Regions from separate parts of the Allobosea sp. 05T438 genome, predicted to be linked through region 2. Evidence: predicted binding sites of a transcription regulator. Region 2 holds the regulator's gene; the other holds the start of a gene.
The links. Region 2 encodes LexA, which represses DNA repair genes until DNA is damaged. Its sites were predicted from a motif close to TGTTCNNNNTGTGTTCNG; they were not measured.

Region 1 (7,823 bases), on a different contig from region 2:
TCGTTCTAGCAGGTAAAGCCCGTTGCGGCCACAGCCAGTATTCCAGTCGCTTCGCGACCAGATCGAGCGGATCGAGGGCCGAGGGGTCCGCGGTCGGACTGTGCTGCCGTTCGGAATCGCGACGCTTGATTCGCGCTTGCCTGGTGGAGGCCTAACGCTGGGGGCACTCCATGAAGTCGCCGGCGGCGGAAATGGGGCGATTGATGGTGCGGCAGCGGCTTTGTTTAGCGCCGGAGTTGCCGCCAGGAGTCGTGGCAAGGTGCTCTGGTGTCTCACCCGAGCCGATCTTTTCGCGCCGGCGATGGCGCAGGCGGGGCTGATCCCTGACCGCGTGATCTATGTCGAGGCAGGAGATGACAAGACGGTGCTCGCCTGCATGGAAGAGGGCCTGCGCCATGGCGGGCTGGGCTCCGTCGTCGGCGAGGTAGCCCGCTTGTCCATGACGGCATCGCGTCGCCTTCAGCTGGCTGCGGAGGGGACAGGTGCTATCGGCATCGCGCTGCGACGATGGCGACGAGAGGTCGATGCCTCCGATTTCGGTCAGCCCACGGCGGCGATGACCCGATGGCGCGTCTCGGTTCTGCCATCGACAGTGTTGCCGGTGCCTGGAATGGGACGACCGCGCTGGCTTGTTGAACTGATCAGGGCCAGGGCGGGCGAGAGGGCGGATTTCGAATTGGAGGCATGCGATGACACGGGTCGTCTCGGTCTTCCTCCCGAACTGGTCGATCGATCGGTTCCGGCGGATGGCTCGTGAGCGGCGGACCGGGTGCGGAAGCGGTCAACAGCGACGGATGATGTGACATCCCAGAATTTCGCGGCCTGGGAGAGCCGATCGAACGTCTTCGTCACTTCAGCCCACGCCGCCCATGTCTGATCGTTGAGATCGATCTCCACCTTGATCTCTGTCGCGATGATCGCTGCCGCGACCTTCAAGGCCTCCTCTTCCGCTTCCTCGAAAGCAACGCGCGCGGTCGGGATGGACGACTTCATCACAACGCGAAGTGGCAACTGTTCGCGACGTCGCAGTTTCCGCCAGGCGCGACGCCGATCTGCGACCGCTTCGTTAAGATCCGACTGGAGCAAGACCTTCTGGTGCGCCGCATCGTTGATCAACTGCTTTAGGCCCCCGAGGTCCGGGCTGGTCAGGCTCGCCACCTCGGCGCTCTTGATCTCCCCGACCAAGGGCCCTGGCTGCGGCTCTGGTCCGGGTGCATCGGCTCGGGTGGAACCGGTGGCTCCAGATAGACCTCAGCTGGGGTCGACGCTCGTCTTACGGGGCGAGGCGAACTCAGATTGCGAGTGTAGGAAATGCCAGTGCCGGGCAGGCCCATGGTCAGACGGCTGCCGCGCGGGCCGATGTTGATCATCGCTCCCGGCACGCCGGCGCTCACGCTCACACCGCTGAGGCTGAAGTTCACCCTGCGCCGGGAAAGAGACGAACGGAACGCCGAAACCTGAATCCCATGAAGCGTCCTTTCCACCGGCCTGCACAGGCAGCCGCGGTCGCCGAGCTAGAGGGTGGGGGAATTTCTGGAACTCTCGGCTGGCTTCGAAGGCGTCTGCTGCTCCTTCAGGTTCTTCCCGATCAGATCGCCGCGTGACCGGATGACATAAGCGGTGACGACCTCCCGGACACGATCCTCCGCGATCTTCCGAACCAATGAGCGATCTGACGGCCCACCGGACTCGTTTTCCACCAGCTCGGTGGTGACCTTCACGAGCGCGTCGATGTCGTTTTGGCAGAAGATCATGGCCGCCTTCGCGACAACTTCCGCCTTCTCGTCGGTTAAGAGCATCGTCGCCCCTTCCTTGCCGATGCAGGCGAGTGTTTTCGTCCGAATAAGGTCTCGGGTCTTCTCCAGGAGCTCGGTCCTTTCGGCCCGAGCAGCCTTGGCACGGGTCTCGGCCTCTATCCGCTGCGCCTCGGCATGCGCCGCAGCGGCCTCCCGTTCGGCTCTTTCCTTCTCCAGCCTGGCCTGGCGGTCGGCGCGTTCCCTCTCCTCATTGGCCTTTTGCTCGGCTGTCCTACGCTCAGCGTCCGCCCGAGAGGTTGCGATCTGGCTGGCCAAGCGAACGCGCACGGCTCGCTCCAGGTCGGTTAGATATGCACCTGTGTAGAAAGCTTGGGCGTCGAGCGATGTCGCGGTCAGGTCAACGACGCGGGCGCTGGGCCGGGTTGTGCGCGCTACCCCGTTCTCACTCACCTGATGAAAGGGCTCAGATCAAGTGGAGCAGCGGCTGCCGACACACTTTGGCTACCAATGCCGACACACTACCCGCTCGTGCCGACAAACTTCGTGTGTTGGCACACAGGGGCGAGACGGAGGGCGGCGAGACTCGACTCGCCTTCCGACGGGGAGAGATCTATAAAAGAACAAAGAGAGAACAATTGCATCGTCCCATGACCGTAACCACCGCCCCGACCCTGTCCGATCTGCGCCGTAGTCTTGCCGAGGCGGCCCTGCGCGCCGGCCCGGCTTCGCAGGGGCGGATCGGTCTGGGCGTGGCTTCGCTGGACGAGGCCCTGAATGGCGGGCTCGCGCGGGCGGCGCTGCACGAGGTCTACGCCGCTGAGGTTGCCGATCTCGCCGCCGCGACCGGTTTCGCGCTCGGCCTCGCGCTGCGGGCGGGGCAGGTGGAGGAGAAGGCCGCCGAGCGCCCCATCCTCTGGGCGCGGCAGGATTTCGTCGACGCCGAAGCCGGCCGGCTGCATGCGCCGGGGCTCAACGAGCTTGGCCTTGATCCGGCACGCCTCCTGCTGGTGCGGGCGCGCGACGGCGAAAGCGCGCTGCGGGCTGGCGCCGAAGCGGCGCGCTGCCCCGCGCTCGGTGCCGTGCTGATCGAACCCTGGGGCGAGCCGCGCTCCTTCGATCTGACGGCGAGCCGCCGCCTCGCCCTGGCGGCGGAGGGCTCGGGCGTGCCGGTTCTGCTGTTGCGCGTGGCGGCGGCCGAGGTGCCGAGCGCGGCGCGCACGCGCTGGCAGGTGAGGGCGCTCGCATCGCGGGCGCTGGAGGCCAATGCCCCGGGTGCCCCGGCTTTTGCGGTGAGATTGCTGCGCCAGCGCGGCGGCGCGGCGGAACGTGAGTGGCGTGTGGAGTGGGACCGTGACCGACGATCTTTCGCGGAACGCAGCCTTTTCGAGCGATCCGACAGACTGGCTTCCCGGACAGACCATGCCGCGCCGCTATCTCGCCCTCTGGTTCCCCTTCCTGGCGACGGACAGGTTGCGGCGGATGGGCGCGATTCCGGCCTTCGGCGCGCCGGCTGAGAAGCCGTATGTCCTGGTCGAGGCGCAGCGCAACGCGCTGCGCCTGGTCGATTGCGACAAGCGCGCCGTAGATCTCGGCCTGACGCGAGATATGACGCTGGCCGATGCCCGCGCCCGCATCCCCGATCTCGTCGCGCTGGAGGCGCAGCCGCAGGTCGACAGCGCATTCATCGAGGCGCTCGCTGCCTTCTGCGACCGTTTCACCCCGCTGGTCGCGCGCGACGAGCCGCATGGCCTCATGCTCGACATCACCGGCTGTGCCCATCTCTTCGGCGGCGAGGAGGGGATGGTCGGCCTTGTGCGGCGGGTGATGGACCGGATGGGCTTGAGCCTGAAAGCCGCCATCGCAGGCACGCCCGACGCCGCCCGCGCCTGCGCCCGCTTCGCACGGGGCGGCATTATCCCGCCGGGGCGGGACGAAGCGGCGCTTCGCCCGCTACCGGTCGCGGCTCTGGAGGCCGAAGCAGAGACCGTGATTGCGCTCTCCCGCGCCGGCTTGAAGAGCCTGGCCGATCTCGCGGAGCGCCCCTCTGAAACCTTGTCCTCCCGCTTCGGCGAGGCGTTGGCGACGAAGCTCAGGCGCATCCTCGGCCGCGAGGACCGGCGCATCACACCCCTGCGCCAGCCGCCGGACTGCGTGGTCGAGCGCCATTTCGCCGAGCCTTTCGCCGATACTGCGAGCCTCGAGGCGGTGGTCATCCGCCTGATCGGGGAGGCGGCTCGTGTGCTGGAGGCGCGCGGCGAAGGCGGGCGCCTCTTCGAGATCGGCTTCTTCCGCAGCGACGGCGCTGTCCGCCGTCTCGCCATCGAGACCGGGCGGCCCTCGCGCGATGCCAAGGCGCTGCTCCGGCTCTATCGCGAGCGTATCGAGACGCTGGCCGATCCGCTCGATCCCGGTTTCGGCTTCGATGCGATCAAACTCGCCGTGCCCGTTTGCGAACCGCTGAACACGCCCCAGCACAGCCTCGACGGCCGCGCCATCGAGGAGGAAGCGGTGGCCGATCTCGTCGACCGGCTCGTCACCCGCTTCGGCCGCGACCGAGTGCTGCGCTTCGCGGCGCAGGATACGCATCACCCCGTCAGGGCCGCGAAAGCGCTCTCGGCTGCTGCACCATTACCTGAGGCGGCTTGGTCCGCCCCCGAGCCGCAGGAACCGCCGGCCCGCCCGCTCCAGCTTTTCGAGCCGCCCCATCCGGTCGAGGCCATCGCGGAGGTGCCGGACGGACCGCCGATCCGCTTCCGCTGGCGCCGCCTCACTCATGACGTCGCCCGCGCCGAAGGCCCCGAGCGCATCGCGCCCGAATGGTGGCGCGACGGCAGCGACGAACCGATGCGCGACTATTACCGCGTCGAGGATGCGCAAGGGCGCCGCTTCTGGCTCTACCGCATCGGTTTCTACGAGGCCGACAGCGCCCCGCCGCGCTGGTTCCTGCACGGGCTCTTCGCATGAATCAGATTGCGAATGCCTTCGCCGAACCTGTTGCCGCCACGCATTTTTCCTTCCTGCGCGGAGCCTCCCCGGGGCCGCATATGGTGCTGACGGCGCTGCTGCTCGGCTATTCCGGCATCGGCATCGCCGACCGCAACACGGTGGCCGGCGTCGTGCGCGCCTGGGCGGCACTGAAGCAAGTGCGCGAGTACGGTCTGCCGGCGCCCGACAAGGTCAGGGAAGGCGGCAGCCCAGGGGAGTATTTTTGGGCCGAGAACCCCGAATTCGCCGCTCTGCCCTTCACGCCCGAGGAGATGAAAGCGAAGGCCGATGGCTTCAAGCTCGCGACCGGCACCCGTCTCGTCTTCGCCGACGGCACGCCCGACATCGTCGTCTATCCCGCCAATCGCGTCGGCTGGGGCCGCCTTTGCCGTTTGCTCAGCCATGGCAACCTGAAGGACGGCGTGAAGAAGGGCGAGTGCCATCTCGTTCTCGACGACCTCCTGAACGATGCCCGCGACCTGCTGCTGATCCTGATGCCTGCGCGCAGCCTCGATGGCCTGTCCGCATTGCTCGCCAAGCTGGACGATGCTGCGCCCGGTGCTGTCTGGCTCGCCGCCAGCATGCACCGGCGCGGCGACGACCGTCGCCGCCTTGCGCGCCTGAAGGTGATCGCGGCAGCGACTCGCACGCCGCTGATCGCGACCAATGATGCGCTCTACGATTCCATCGGGCAGCGCGACCTGCAGGACGTGCTGACCTGCATCCGCGAGGGCACCACCATCGAGCGGGCCGGTCGCCTGCTCGAATCCAATGCCGAGCGCCATCTCAAGCTGCCGCAGGAGATGGCCCGCCTCTTCCGCGATGCGCCCGAGGCCATCGCCGAGACGCAAGCCCTGTTCTCTCGCATCGAGTTCGACCTCGGCCAGCTCAAATACGAATATCCGGACGAGCCGATCCCGCCCGGCTGGAAGGATCAGGACTGGCTGGTGGAACTGGTCCGCCGCTGCTGCCTGATCCGCTATCCCGACGGCGTGTCGGAGAAGGTCGAGAAGCTGCTGGCGAAGGAACTCGATCTGATCGGGAAGCTCGAATACGCCCGCTATTTTCTGACTATCCGCCAGATCGTCGAATTCGCTAACAGCAGGGGCATTCTCTGCCAGGGCCGCGGTTCGGCTGCGAATTCCGCCGTCTGCTACGTGCTCGGCATCACCGCGGTCGATCCGGACGAGAACGACGTGCTGTTCGAGCGCTTCATCTCCACGGAGCGCAAGGAGCCGCCCGATATCGACGTCGATTTCGAGCACGAGCGGCGCGAGGAGGTGATCCAGTGGATCTACAAGTTCTATGGCCGTGAGCGCGCCGGCATCGCCGCGACCGTGATCCATTACCGGCCACGCAGTGCCATTCGCGAGGCCGGCAAGGTGCTGGGCCTGACCGAGGACGTCACCGCCCGCATCGCCGATACCAATTGGGGAAGCTGGGGCAGCGAGATCGGCGATGCCCGCGTCCGTCAAGCCGGGCTCGATCCGACGAACCCGACGATCCGCCGCGCCGTCGATTTCGCCACCCGCCTGCTCGGCTATCCGCGCCATCTCTCGCAGCATGTCGGCGGCTTCGTCCTATCGCGCGGACGCCTCGACGAGACCGTGCCGATCGGCAACGCCGCAATGGACGACCGCACCTTCATCGAATGGGACCGTGACGACATCGACGAGCTCGGATTGATGAAGGTCGATGTGCTGGCGCTGGGCATGCTGACCTGCATCCGCAAGGCCTTCGATCTGATCAAGGCGAACGGGGGAAAGGATTACGCGCTCGCCGACCTCAAGGATGGCGACGAGGCGACCTACGACATGCTCTGCGAGGGCAAGTCGCTCGGCGTCTTCCAGGTCGAGAGTCGCGCCCAGATGAACATGCTGCCGCGGCTGAAGCCTCGGGAATTCTACGATCTCGTCATCCAGGTCGCGATCGTTCGCCCCGGCCCGATCCAGGGCAACATGGTGCACCCCTATCTGAAGCGGAGGGCCGGGATCGAGAAAGTCGTGTTTCCGTCTCCGAAGCCGCCCCATCCTGAGAACGAGCTTTATGAAGTTCTGAAGAAAACCGAAGGCGTTCCTCTCTTCCAAGAACAGGCGATGCGCCTCGCCATGGTTGCCGCCAAATTCTCCGACATCGAAGCCAATGGCCTGCGCAAGGCGATGGCCACCTTCCGCAATGCCGGCACCATCTGCAATTACGAGACGATGATGGTCGAGCGCATGGTCGCGCGCGGATATGAGCGCGATTTCGCCCAGCGCTGCTTCGAGCAGATCAAGGGCTTCGGCAGCTACGGCTTCCCGGAGAGTCACGCGGCTTCCTTCGCCAAGCTGGTCTACATCTCCTCCTTCCTGAAGCGGTGGTATCCGGCCGCTTTCGCTGCCGCGTTGCTGAATTCCCAGCCGATGGGTTTCTACGCACCGGCCCAGATCGTGCGGGAGGCGGAGGAGAACGGTGGCGTCGAGGCGCGGCCGGCCGATGTCAATTCCAGCTTTTTGGACAACAGCTTGGAAGCCGTTTCGGAATCGAGTTCTTACCATGACCGGCTGCGTCAGGAGAGCAAAAGGGACCCCTTCGCGCTCCGCCTCGGCTTCCGTCAGATCGACGGCTTCAAGGATGAATGGGGGAAAGCCATTGCGCAGGAGCGGGAAGTGGGCGGCCCGTATCGCGACGTCGAGGAACTGATGCGTCGCGCCTGCCTTCCCGCCCGCGCCATGCGCCTGCTCGCCGATGCCGATGCCTTCCGCTCGTTCGGGCTCGACCGCCGCGAGGCGCTCTGGGCCGTGCGCCGGCTGCCGGATGATGCCGTTCTGCCGCTGTTCCAGGCCGCGCAGGCCCGTGAGCTCGGTTCGGAGCGGAGCATGGCGTTGCCGGTCATGCCGCTGGCCGAGCACATCGTCGCCGACTACCAGACGGTGCGGCTCTCGCTGAAGGGCCATCCGATGCAACTGCTGCGTCCGCGCTTCCGGCGCGAGGGCATCCTGAGCTGCGCCGAGACCGATGCGAAGCCCGACGCCGCCTTCGTCCGCACGGCCGGCGTCGTGCTGGTGCGCCAGCGCCCGGGCAACGGCAATGCCATCTTCG
Region 2 (7,823 bases):
TAACGGAATTCGCCGGGATGCCGGCAGCCGAGCGCCCAAGGCGCGTGCGCGTCAATATCCGCGCCGGTTCCGTGGCGCCGGGCGATCATGTCGTCGCGACGGCGCGGCTGCTGCCTCCGCCCGGGCCGGCACGGGCCGGCGGCTACGATTTCGGTCGCGATGCCTTCTTCCGGGGCATTGGCGCAGTCGGCAGCATCGCGGGCAAGATTGCCCTGGTGCCATCGCCGCATCCGATGCCGACGCGTCTTGCCGTCGATGTCGCCATCGACAGGGCGCGCAATGCCTTGACCCAACGCATCGCGGAAGGCGGTGGCGGACAGGGTGGAGCGGTCGCCGCCGCCCTCGTTACGGGAAAGCGCGGGCTGATCACCGAGGCAACGAACAACGACCTGCGCGCCGCCGGCATCTACCACATCGTTTCGATCTCCGGCCTGCACATGGTGCTCGCCGCCGGGACGATCTTCTGGCTGGTGCGCGCCCTGCTGGCGCTCTCCCAGACCGCCGCGCTGCGCTGGCCGATCAAGAAGATCGCAGCGGCCGCAGCGATGTTCGGCGCGACCGCCTACTGCATCTTCTCGGGCAGCGATGTCGCGACCGAGCGCTCGCTGATCATGACGCTGGTGATGCTCGGCGCGATCCTTGTCGATCGTGCGGCGCTGAGCATGCGCAATCTCGCGCTTGCGGCCATGATCGTGCTCCTGCGCGAGCCGGAGGCCTTGCTCGGGCCGAGCTTCCAGATGTCCTTCGGAGCCGTCGCGGCATTGATCGCCTTTGCCGAACGCTGGGAGAGCCGAAAGCGCTCCCAGCCGCCGCCCAGCTTGCCGTGGCCGCTTGGGCCGGTCTGGGCCGCGGCACTCGGCATCGTCGTCACCACGTTGCTGGCAACGGCCGCGACAGCGCCCTTCGGCGCCTATCATTTTCAGACCTTCAATCCCTTCGGCCTGCTCGGCAATGCGATGGCGCTGCCCTTCGTCTCGCTCTTCGTCATGCCGGCGGCCGTCTTCGGCGTGCTGGCTTACCCCTTCGGACTGGACTGGCCCGCCTGGGCGCTGATGGGGCTGGCTTCCGATGTCGTGCTCAAGGTGGCGCACTGGGTCGCAAGCATCGACCATTCCACGGTGATGATCGCAGCCTTCGGGCCGGCGGTGCTGACCTGCTTCGTGCTGGCGCTGCTGTGGCTGACGCTCTGGACCACGCCCTGGCGCTGGCTGGCGGCGCTGCCGCTCCTGCTCGGCGTGGCCATCGCCGGCAAGCCGGAGCGGCCGGAAATCCTGATCGAACGCGACGGTTCGGGGCTGGCGGTGCGGGGCCCGGATGGCCGCCTCGCGATTGCGGGCAAGCCGAGCCGTTTCGTGCTGCAGCAATGGCTCGCTGCTGATGGCGATCGCCGTTCGCCGGACGATCCGACGCTGCGGGCCGGCATTAGCTGCGATGCGCTCGGCTGCGTCGCACGGACGCCGGATCAGCGCACCGTTTCCTACACGCGCGACAGGTTGGCGCTTATCGAGGACTGCATGCGGGCTGACCTCGTCGTCACCGCCATCCCCTGGAGCGGAACCTGCAAGGCACGGCTGATCGAGCGAATGGCGTTATCGCGCGACGGCGCGACTTCGCTCTATCGAACAGGATCGGGGTGGAGCAGCCATGTCTCGGAGCAGAACGCTGCCGACCGCCCTTGGAGCCGCCGCCGTGAGCAGCGCCCTGCGCAAGCCTCGACAGCGCCTCCGAGTGTGACACCGGCTTCCGCCGACGGCGAAGCCGAGGTCGAGCGCCTTCAGTAGCGCCGCATCAGATTGACGAGGCGGCCCTGGATCTTGACCCGGTCCGGCCCGAGCACGCGCGTCTCATAGGCAGGGTTCGCGGCTTCGAGCGCGATCGAGGAGCCGCGCTTGCGCAGCCGCTTCAGCGTCGCTTCCTCATCATCGATCAGCGCCACGACGATGTCGCCGGTATTGGCCGAATCCTGCTTGCGGATGATGACGGTGTCGCCGTCGAGGATGCCGGCTTCGACCATCGAGTCACCACGCACTTCCAGCGCGTAATGCTCGCCGGAGCCGAGCATGTCGGGCGGCAGCGAGACGGTGTGGCTACGGTTCTGGATCGCCGAGATCGGCGTGCCGGCGGCGATGCGGCCCATGACCGGGATCGCGATGGAGGAGCGGCTGTCCTCATCGGACGCAGGGCGTGGCTTGGTGAGATTCGGCTGCGAGCCGAGGCCGCCCTGGACGACCGCAGGGTTGAAACGCTGCCGCTGCTGCGGGGCGCCGAGCCCGTCGGGCATCTTGATGATCTCGAGCGCACGCGCCCGGTTGGGCAGGCGACGGATGAAGCCGCGCTCCTCTAGCGCCATGATCAGCCGGTGGATGCCCGACTTGGAGCGCAGATCGAGCGCATCCTTCATCTCGTCGAAGGAGGGCGGCACCCCGCTCTCACGCAAGCGTTCCTGAATGAAGCGCAGGAGTTCGTGTTGCTTGCGTGTCAGCATGATCCCCGCCGGCCTTCTCGAAGGCTAGATTCGAAACAAAGCAGGAACACCATACGCGTTCCACTTGTGTTCCGCAAGCGGGCTCCGGCATCGAAGCGAACAGTGGAATCCACTTTTCGGGCAGATCCGATGCGATAACCCTATACAGATCGCTACGATCGCGTCCGACAGGATGAGCGGTGATCTAGCGCAGCGGCAGGATGCGGCAGATGTCGCCTTTTTTTGCCGGCGCGGCATGGGCAGGCCGGATCGTCAATGCCTGCGCCCGTGCCAGCGTGCCGAGCATCGAGGAATCCTGCCGGTCGAAGGGCGTCGCCACCCAGCCATCCGGCGTCAGTGCGAGCTCCGAGCGCAGATAGTCCTCGCGCTCGTCATTGGCCGGCATGTCACGGCCGAGGCGGGCGGGGATGCTGCGGTCGCGGTCGGCCTCCCCAATGCCGAGCAGAGCCTCGATCAGCGGCAGGACAAAGAGATGGCCGCAGACGATCGAGGAGACCGGGTTTCCGGGCAAGCCGACCACGACCATGCGGCCGAGTCGGCCGGTCATCATGGGTTTGCCCGGCCGCATCGCGATCTTCCAGAAGCCGAGCGACATGCCGGCCCGCGTCAGCGCCTCCTGCACGAGGTCATGCGCGCCGACCGAGGCCCCGCCGAGCGTGACGAGGACGTCGGCGTCGGCGTCCCGCGCCTGGCCGATCTTGGCCGCGAGGTCGGCGTGGTCGTCGCGGGCGATGCCGAGATCGAGAACGGCACCGCCGGCCTTCTCGACCAGTGCAGCGAGCGAGAAGGAGTTCGAGGCGACGATCTGGTCGCGCCCGACCGGCTCGCCCGGAGCCACCAACTCGTCGCCAGTGGCAAGGATCGCGACGCGCGGCTTGCGCCGGACGGGCAAGGTCGGATGTCCCATCGCGGCGGCGAGGCCCAGCGCAGCGCTGTCGAGCACGCGCCCGGCGGGCAGCAGGACGTCGCCTTCGCGGAAATCCAGCCCGGCTGCGCGCAGGAACTTGCCCTTGGCGGGCGGCACCCGCACGCGGATCGCCGGGCTGTCGACGCCGTCGGCATCCTCCTGCATCAGGACGGTATCGGCGCCATCAGGCATTGGCGCGCCCGTGAAGATGCGCACGGCCTGTCCCGGCCCGACCGAGCCCTCGAAGGCCCGGCCAGCGGCGGATTCGCCGATCACCGCGAGCGAGATGCCCGCCGCCATGTCGTCGCCGCGCACGGCATAGCCGTCCATGGCGGAATTGGCGAAGGGCGGCTGGGTCCGGAGCGCCTTGACCTCACCGGCAAGCACCCGCCAGGCGCATTGCGCGAGCGGCAGGGTTTCGGCCCCGGTCGGCCCTGGAATGCTGTCGAGCAGCGCCTTGCGCGCGACGGGGACCGGGGTGAGCGCCATCAGAGCAGGATGCCGAACCGCAGGTCCGCGGCAGCGAATAGTGGGGACCGGTTTTCGGATGACATCATGCTCGACTTCCTTCCTGCGAAGCCTTTGCGTCGTAGTCGCCGGACTGGCCGCCGGATTTGTGCATGAGCCGGATGTTCTCGATCCGCATCGCCCTGTCGACCGCCTTGACCATGTCGTAGACGGTCAGGCAGGCGACCGAGACGGCTGTGAGCGCCTCCATCTCGACGCCGGTCTGGCCTTTCATCTTCACTTCGGCGCGCACGCGCACGCCCGGCAATGCCTCGTCGATCGTGAGATCGACCCCGATCTTGCTGAGCAGCAGGGGGTGGCAGAGCGGGATCAGCTCATGTGTGCGCTTGGCGGCCATGATTCCGGCGAGGCGCGCCGTGCCGAGCACGTCGCCCTTCCTGGCGTTGCCGTCGCGCACGATCGCGATCGTCCCGGGCGCCATCACGACGCTCCCTTCGGCGACGGCGATGCGGGTCGTCTCGGCCTTGTCGCCGACATCGACCATATGCGCCTGGCCCTGGGCGTCGAGGTGGCTGAGCCGGCTCACGCCGCGCTCTCTTGCGCCGTGCCGGTCAGCAGCGACCGCGTCGCGGCCGTGACATCCGCCTGCCGCATCAGGCTCTCGCCGACGAGGAAGCTGTTGACGCCGGCCTTGTTGAGGCGGGCGATGTCGGCATGGGCGAAGATGCCGCTCTCGCCGATGACGATGCGGTCGGAGGGGACGCGCGGCGCCAGCCGCTCGGTCACCGCGAGATCGACGTGGAAGCTGCGCAGATCGCGGTTGTTGATGCCGAGCAGGCGGCTCTCGAGCTTGAGCGCCCGGTCGAGCTCGGCGTCGTCATGAACCTCGACGAGCACGTCCATGCCGAGTTCGCGCGCGGTTTCGTTGAGCGCCCTGGCGGTGTCGTCGTCGACACCAGCCATGATGATCAGGATGCAGTCGGCGCCCCAGCTGCGGGCTTCGTAGACCTGATAGGGCTCGTAGAGGAAATCCTTGCGCAGGGCGGGCAGGCCGGAGGCCTCGCGCGCCTGCGTCAGGAATTCCGGCTGACCCTGGAAGGAGGGCGCATCGGTCAGCACGGAGAGGCAGGCCGCGCCGCCGGCGGCATAGGCACGGGCGAGCGAAGGCGGGTCGAAATCGGCGCGGATCAGCCCCTTGGACGGGCTCGCCTTCTTGATCTCGGCGATCAGGGCCGGCTTGCCGTCCGCGAGCTTGGCGGCGAGAGCATCGGCGAATCCGCGCGGCTTGCCGGCGGCACGGACGCGGCGTTCGATCTCGGCCAGCGGCACGGCGGCCTTGGCGGCCGCGATCTCCTGGCGCTTGTAGGCTTCGATCTTGGCGAGGATGTCGGTCATGCCGCCCTCACGCGTTCGAGGCTTTGATGAGGGCGCCCAGCGTCGCCTTGGCCTTGCCAGAGTCGAGGGCGGCCGTCGCCTGGGCGAAGCCGTCCTTCAGGTTCGCAGCCTTGCCGGCGACGAGCAGTGCTGCCGCGGCATTGAAGGCGGCGATATCGCGGAAGCCGGTCCTCTCGCCGGCGAGCACGGCGTTCAGCGCGGCCGCATTCTGCTCGGGCGTGCCGCCACGCAGCTCCTCCGGCCTGGCCGGCTCGAGGCCGACATCGGAGGGGCTGATGGTGAAGCTTTCGACGTTGCCGTTCTCCAGCGAGACGACGCGGGTCGGCCCGGTCGTGGTGATCTCGTCGAGCCCGTCGGAGCCGTGCACGGCCCATACGCGAGTCGAGCCGAGCGAGGCCAGCACCTTGACCATCGGCTCCAGCCAGGTTTCGGAGAAGGCCCCGATCAGCTGGCGCTTCACCCCGGCCGGGTTCGAGAGCGGGCCGAGCAGGTTGAAGATCGTGCGCGTGCCGAGCTCGGTACGCACCGGCGCGACATGGCGCATCGAGGCGTGATGCGTCGGCGCGAACATGAAGCCGACACCGGCCTCGGCGATGCAGCGCTCCGTCCCGGCCGAATCGAGGCCGACCTTGACGCCGAGTGCGGTGAGCACGTCGGCCGCGCCGGAGCGCGAGGAAGCCGCGCGGTTGCCGTGCTTGGCGACGGGCACGCCGCAGGCTGCCGTGATGATCGAAGCCAGCGTCGAGACGTTGTAGGAGCCGGACGAATCGCCGCCGGTGCCGACGATGTCGATCGCCTCGGCCGGCGCCTTCACCGGCAGCATCTTGCCGCGCATCGCGCCGACGGCGCCGGCGATCTCGTCGATCGTCTCGCCGCGGACGCGCAGCGCCATCAGGAAGGCGGCGGACTGCGCGTTGGTGACCTCGCCGGAGAGGATCGTGTCGAAGGCGTCCCGCGCCTCCTCGCGCGAGAGTGTCGCTCCGGTCGCGACCTTGGCGATGAAGGGTTTGAAGTCGTCCATGGAAACTCTGCGGAAATCAGGCTGATGGGGTCAGGGCGGCGGCTTCGTGCTCGCTGCGCCATCGCTGGGCGAGATCGAGGAAATTCCGCAGGATCGTCGCGCCATGCTCGGAGGCGATGCTCTCCGGATGAAACTGGACGCCGTGGACCGGCAGCTCCCGGTGCGAGAGCGCCATGATCAGGCCGTCATCGGTTTCGGCCTCGATGTCGAAGACAGTCGGGCAGGAATCGCGATCGACCACGAGGGAGTGATAGCGCGTCGCCTGCAGCGGCCCGTTGATGCCGCGGAACAGGCCGCGTGCCCTGTGCCTGATCGGCGAGACCTTGCCGTGCATCGGCACGGGCGCCCGCACGACGTCGCCGCCGAAGGCCTGCCCCATCGCCTGCAGTCCGAGGCACACGCCGAAAATTGGCTTGCGGGCGGCGCCTTGCCGGACGACATCGAGGCAGATTCCGGCCTCGTTTGGCGTGCAGGGGCCGGGCGAGAGCACGATCGCATCATGCTCGCCGCCCAGCGCTTCTTCGACCGACAGCGCGTCGTTGCGCCAGACATCGACTTCGGCCCCCAGGCCACCGATGAGGTGGACCAGGTTCCAGGTGAAGCTGTCGTAGTTGTCGATCAACAGAACGCGCATGGCCGGACCCGTGAATACGGCCACAGGTCATGCACGTTCGGGGGCGGGGTGGTCAAGTTTTGCGCGGCGGTCATCTCCCGAAGCGCGCTCGCACGGAGCAGCCCGTCATTGCGAGCGAAGCAAGGCAATCCAGGGGGGATCCGGCTGACGTGGTCCGTCCTGCGGCCCCCTGGATTGCTTCGTCGCCCTGCTCCTCGCAATAACGGCTCAGACCAGCGGCGGATTGAGACGGCCGAAACCCTCCTGCCGCCGATAGGGGAAGTACGGGTAGGGCGCCGTACGGACGCTCGCGGCATCGAGCCGCACAACCTGCTCGGCCGTCAGGTTCCAGCCGACGGCTCCGAGATTGTCCCGCAGCTGCTGCTCGTTGCGGGCGCCGATGATGACCGAGGAGACCGTCGGGCGCTGCAGCAGCCAGTTGATCGCGACCTGCGGTACGCTCTTGCCGGTCTCCTGCGCGATGGCATCGAGCACGTCGACGATGGCGTAGAGCTGCTCGTCCTCGACCGGCGGGCCGAACTCGGCTGTCTCGTGCAGCCGGCTCCCGGCCGGAAGAGGCTGGCCGCGCCGGATCTTGCCAGTGAGGCGGCCCCAGCCGAGCGGGCTCCAGACCAGCGCGCCGACGCTCTGGTCGAGGCCGAGCGGCATCAGCTCCCATTCGTAGTCGCGCCCGACGAGCGAGTAGTAGACCTGATGCGCGACATAGCGGGGCCAGCCATGACGCTCGGCGGCGGCCAGAGACTTCATCAGCTGCCAGCCGGAGAAGTTGGAGACGCCGACATAGCGAAGCTTGCCCGCCCGGACGAGCGCATCGAGCGTCGAGAGAACCTCCTCGACCGGCGTGCCGGCGTCAAAGGCATGCAACTGCAGCAGGTCGATATAGTCGGTGCCGAGCCGGCGCAGCGCGTCCTCG

Region 1: the regulator LexA is predicted to act here: its motif matches at 2,374-2,391, upstream of AC1DIN_RS24620 (ImuA family protein).

Annotation. Positions count from the first base shown of each region.
Region 1 is NZ_JBFTKQ010000017.1:64,541-72,363, reverse strand. It holds gene AC1DIN_RS24640 (ImuA family protein) at 23-757, shown strand; gene AC1DIN_RS24635 (hypothetical protein) at 1,146-1,370, opposite strand; gene AC1DIN_RS24630 (hypothetical protein) at 1,318-1,461, shown strand; gene AC1DIN_RS24625 (hypothetical protein) at 1,515-2,072, opposite strand; gene AC1DIN_RS24620 (ImuA family protein) at 2,405-3,271, shown strand; gene AC1DIN_RS24615 (Y-family DNA polymerase) at 3,177-4,721, shown strand; gene AC1DIN_RS24610 (error-prone DNA polymerase) at 4,718-7,823, shown strand, end outside.
Region 2 is NZ_JBFTKQ010000005.1:140,307-148,129, reverse strand. It holds gene AC1DIN_RS13285 (ComEC/Rec2 family competence protein) at 1-1,781, shown strand, start outside; gene lexA (transcriptional repressor LexA) at 1,775-2,485, opposite strand; gene AC1DIN_RS13275 (molybdopterin molybdotransferase MoeA) at 2,670-3,881, opposite strand; gene moaC (cyclic pyranopterin monophosphate synthase MoaC) at 3,946-4,446, opposite strand; gene trpC (indole-3-glycerol phosphate synthase TrpC) at 4,443-5,255, opposite strand; gene trpD (anthranilate phosphoribosyltransferase) at 5,263-6,276, opposite strand; gene AC1DIN_RS13255 (anthranilate synthase component II) at 6,293-6,910, opposite strand; gene AC1DIN_RS13250 (aldo/keto reductase) at 7,118-7,823, opposite strand, start outside.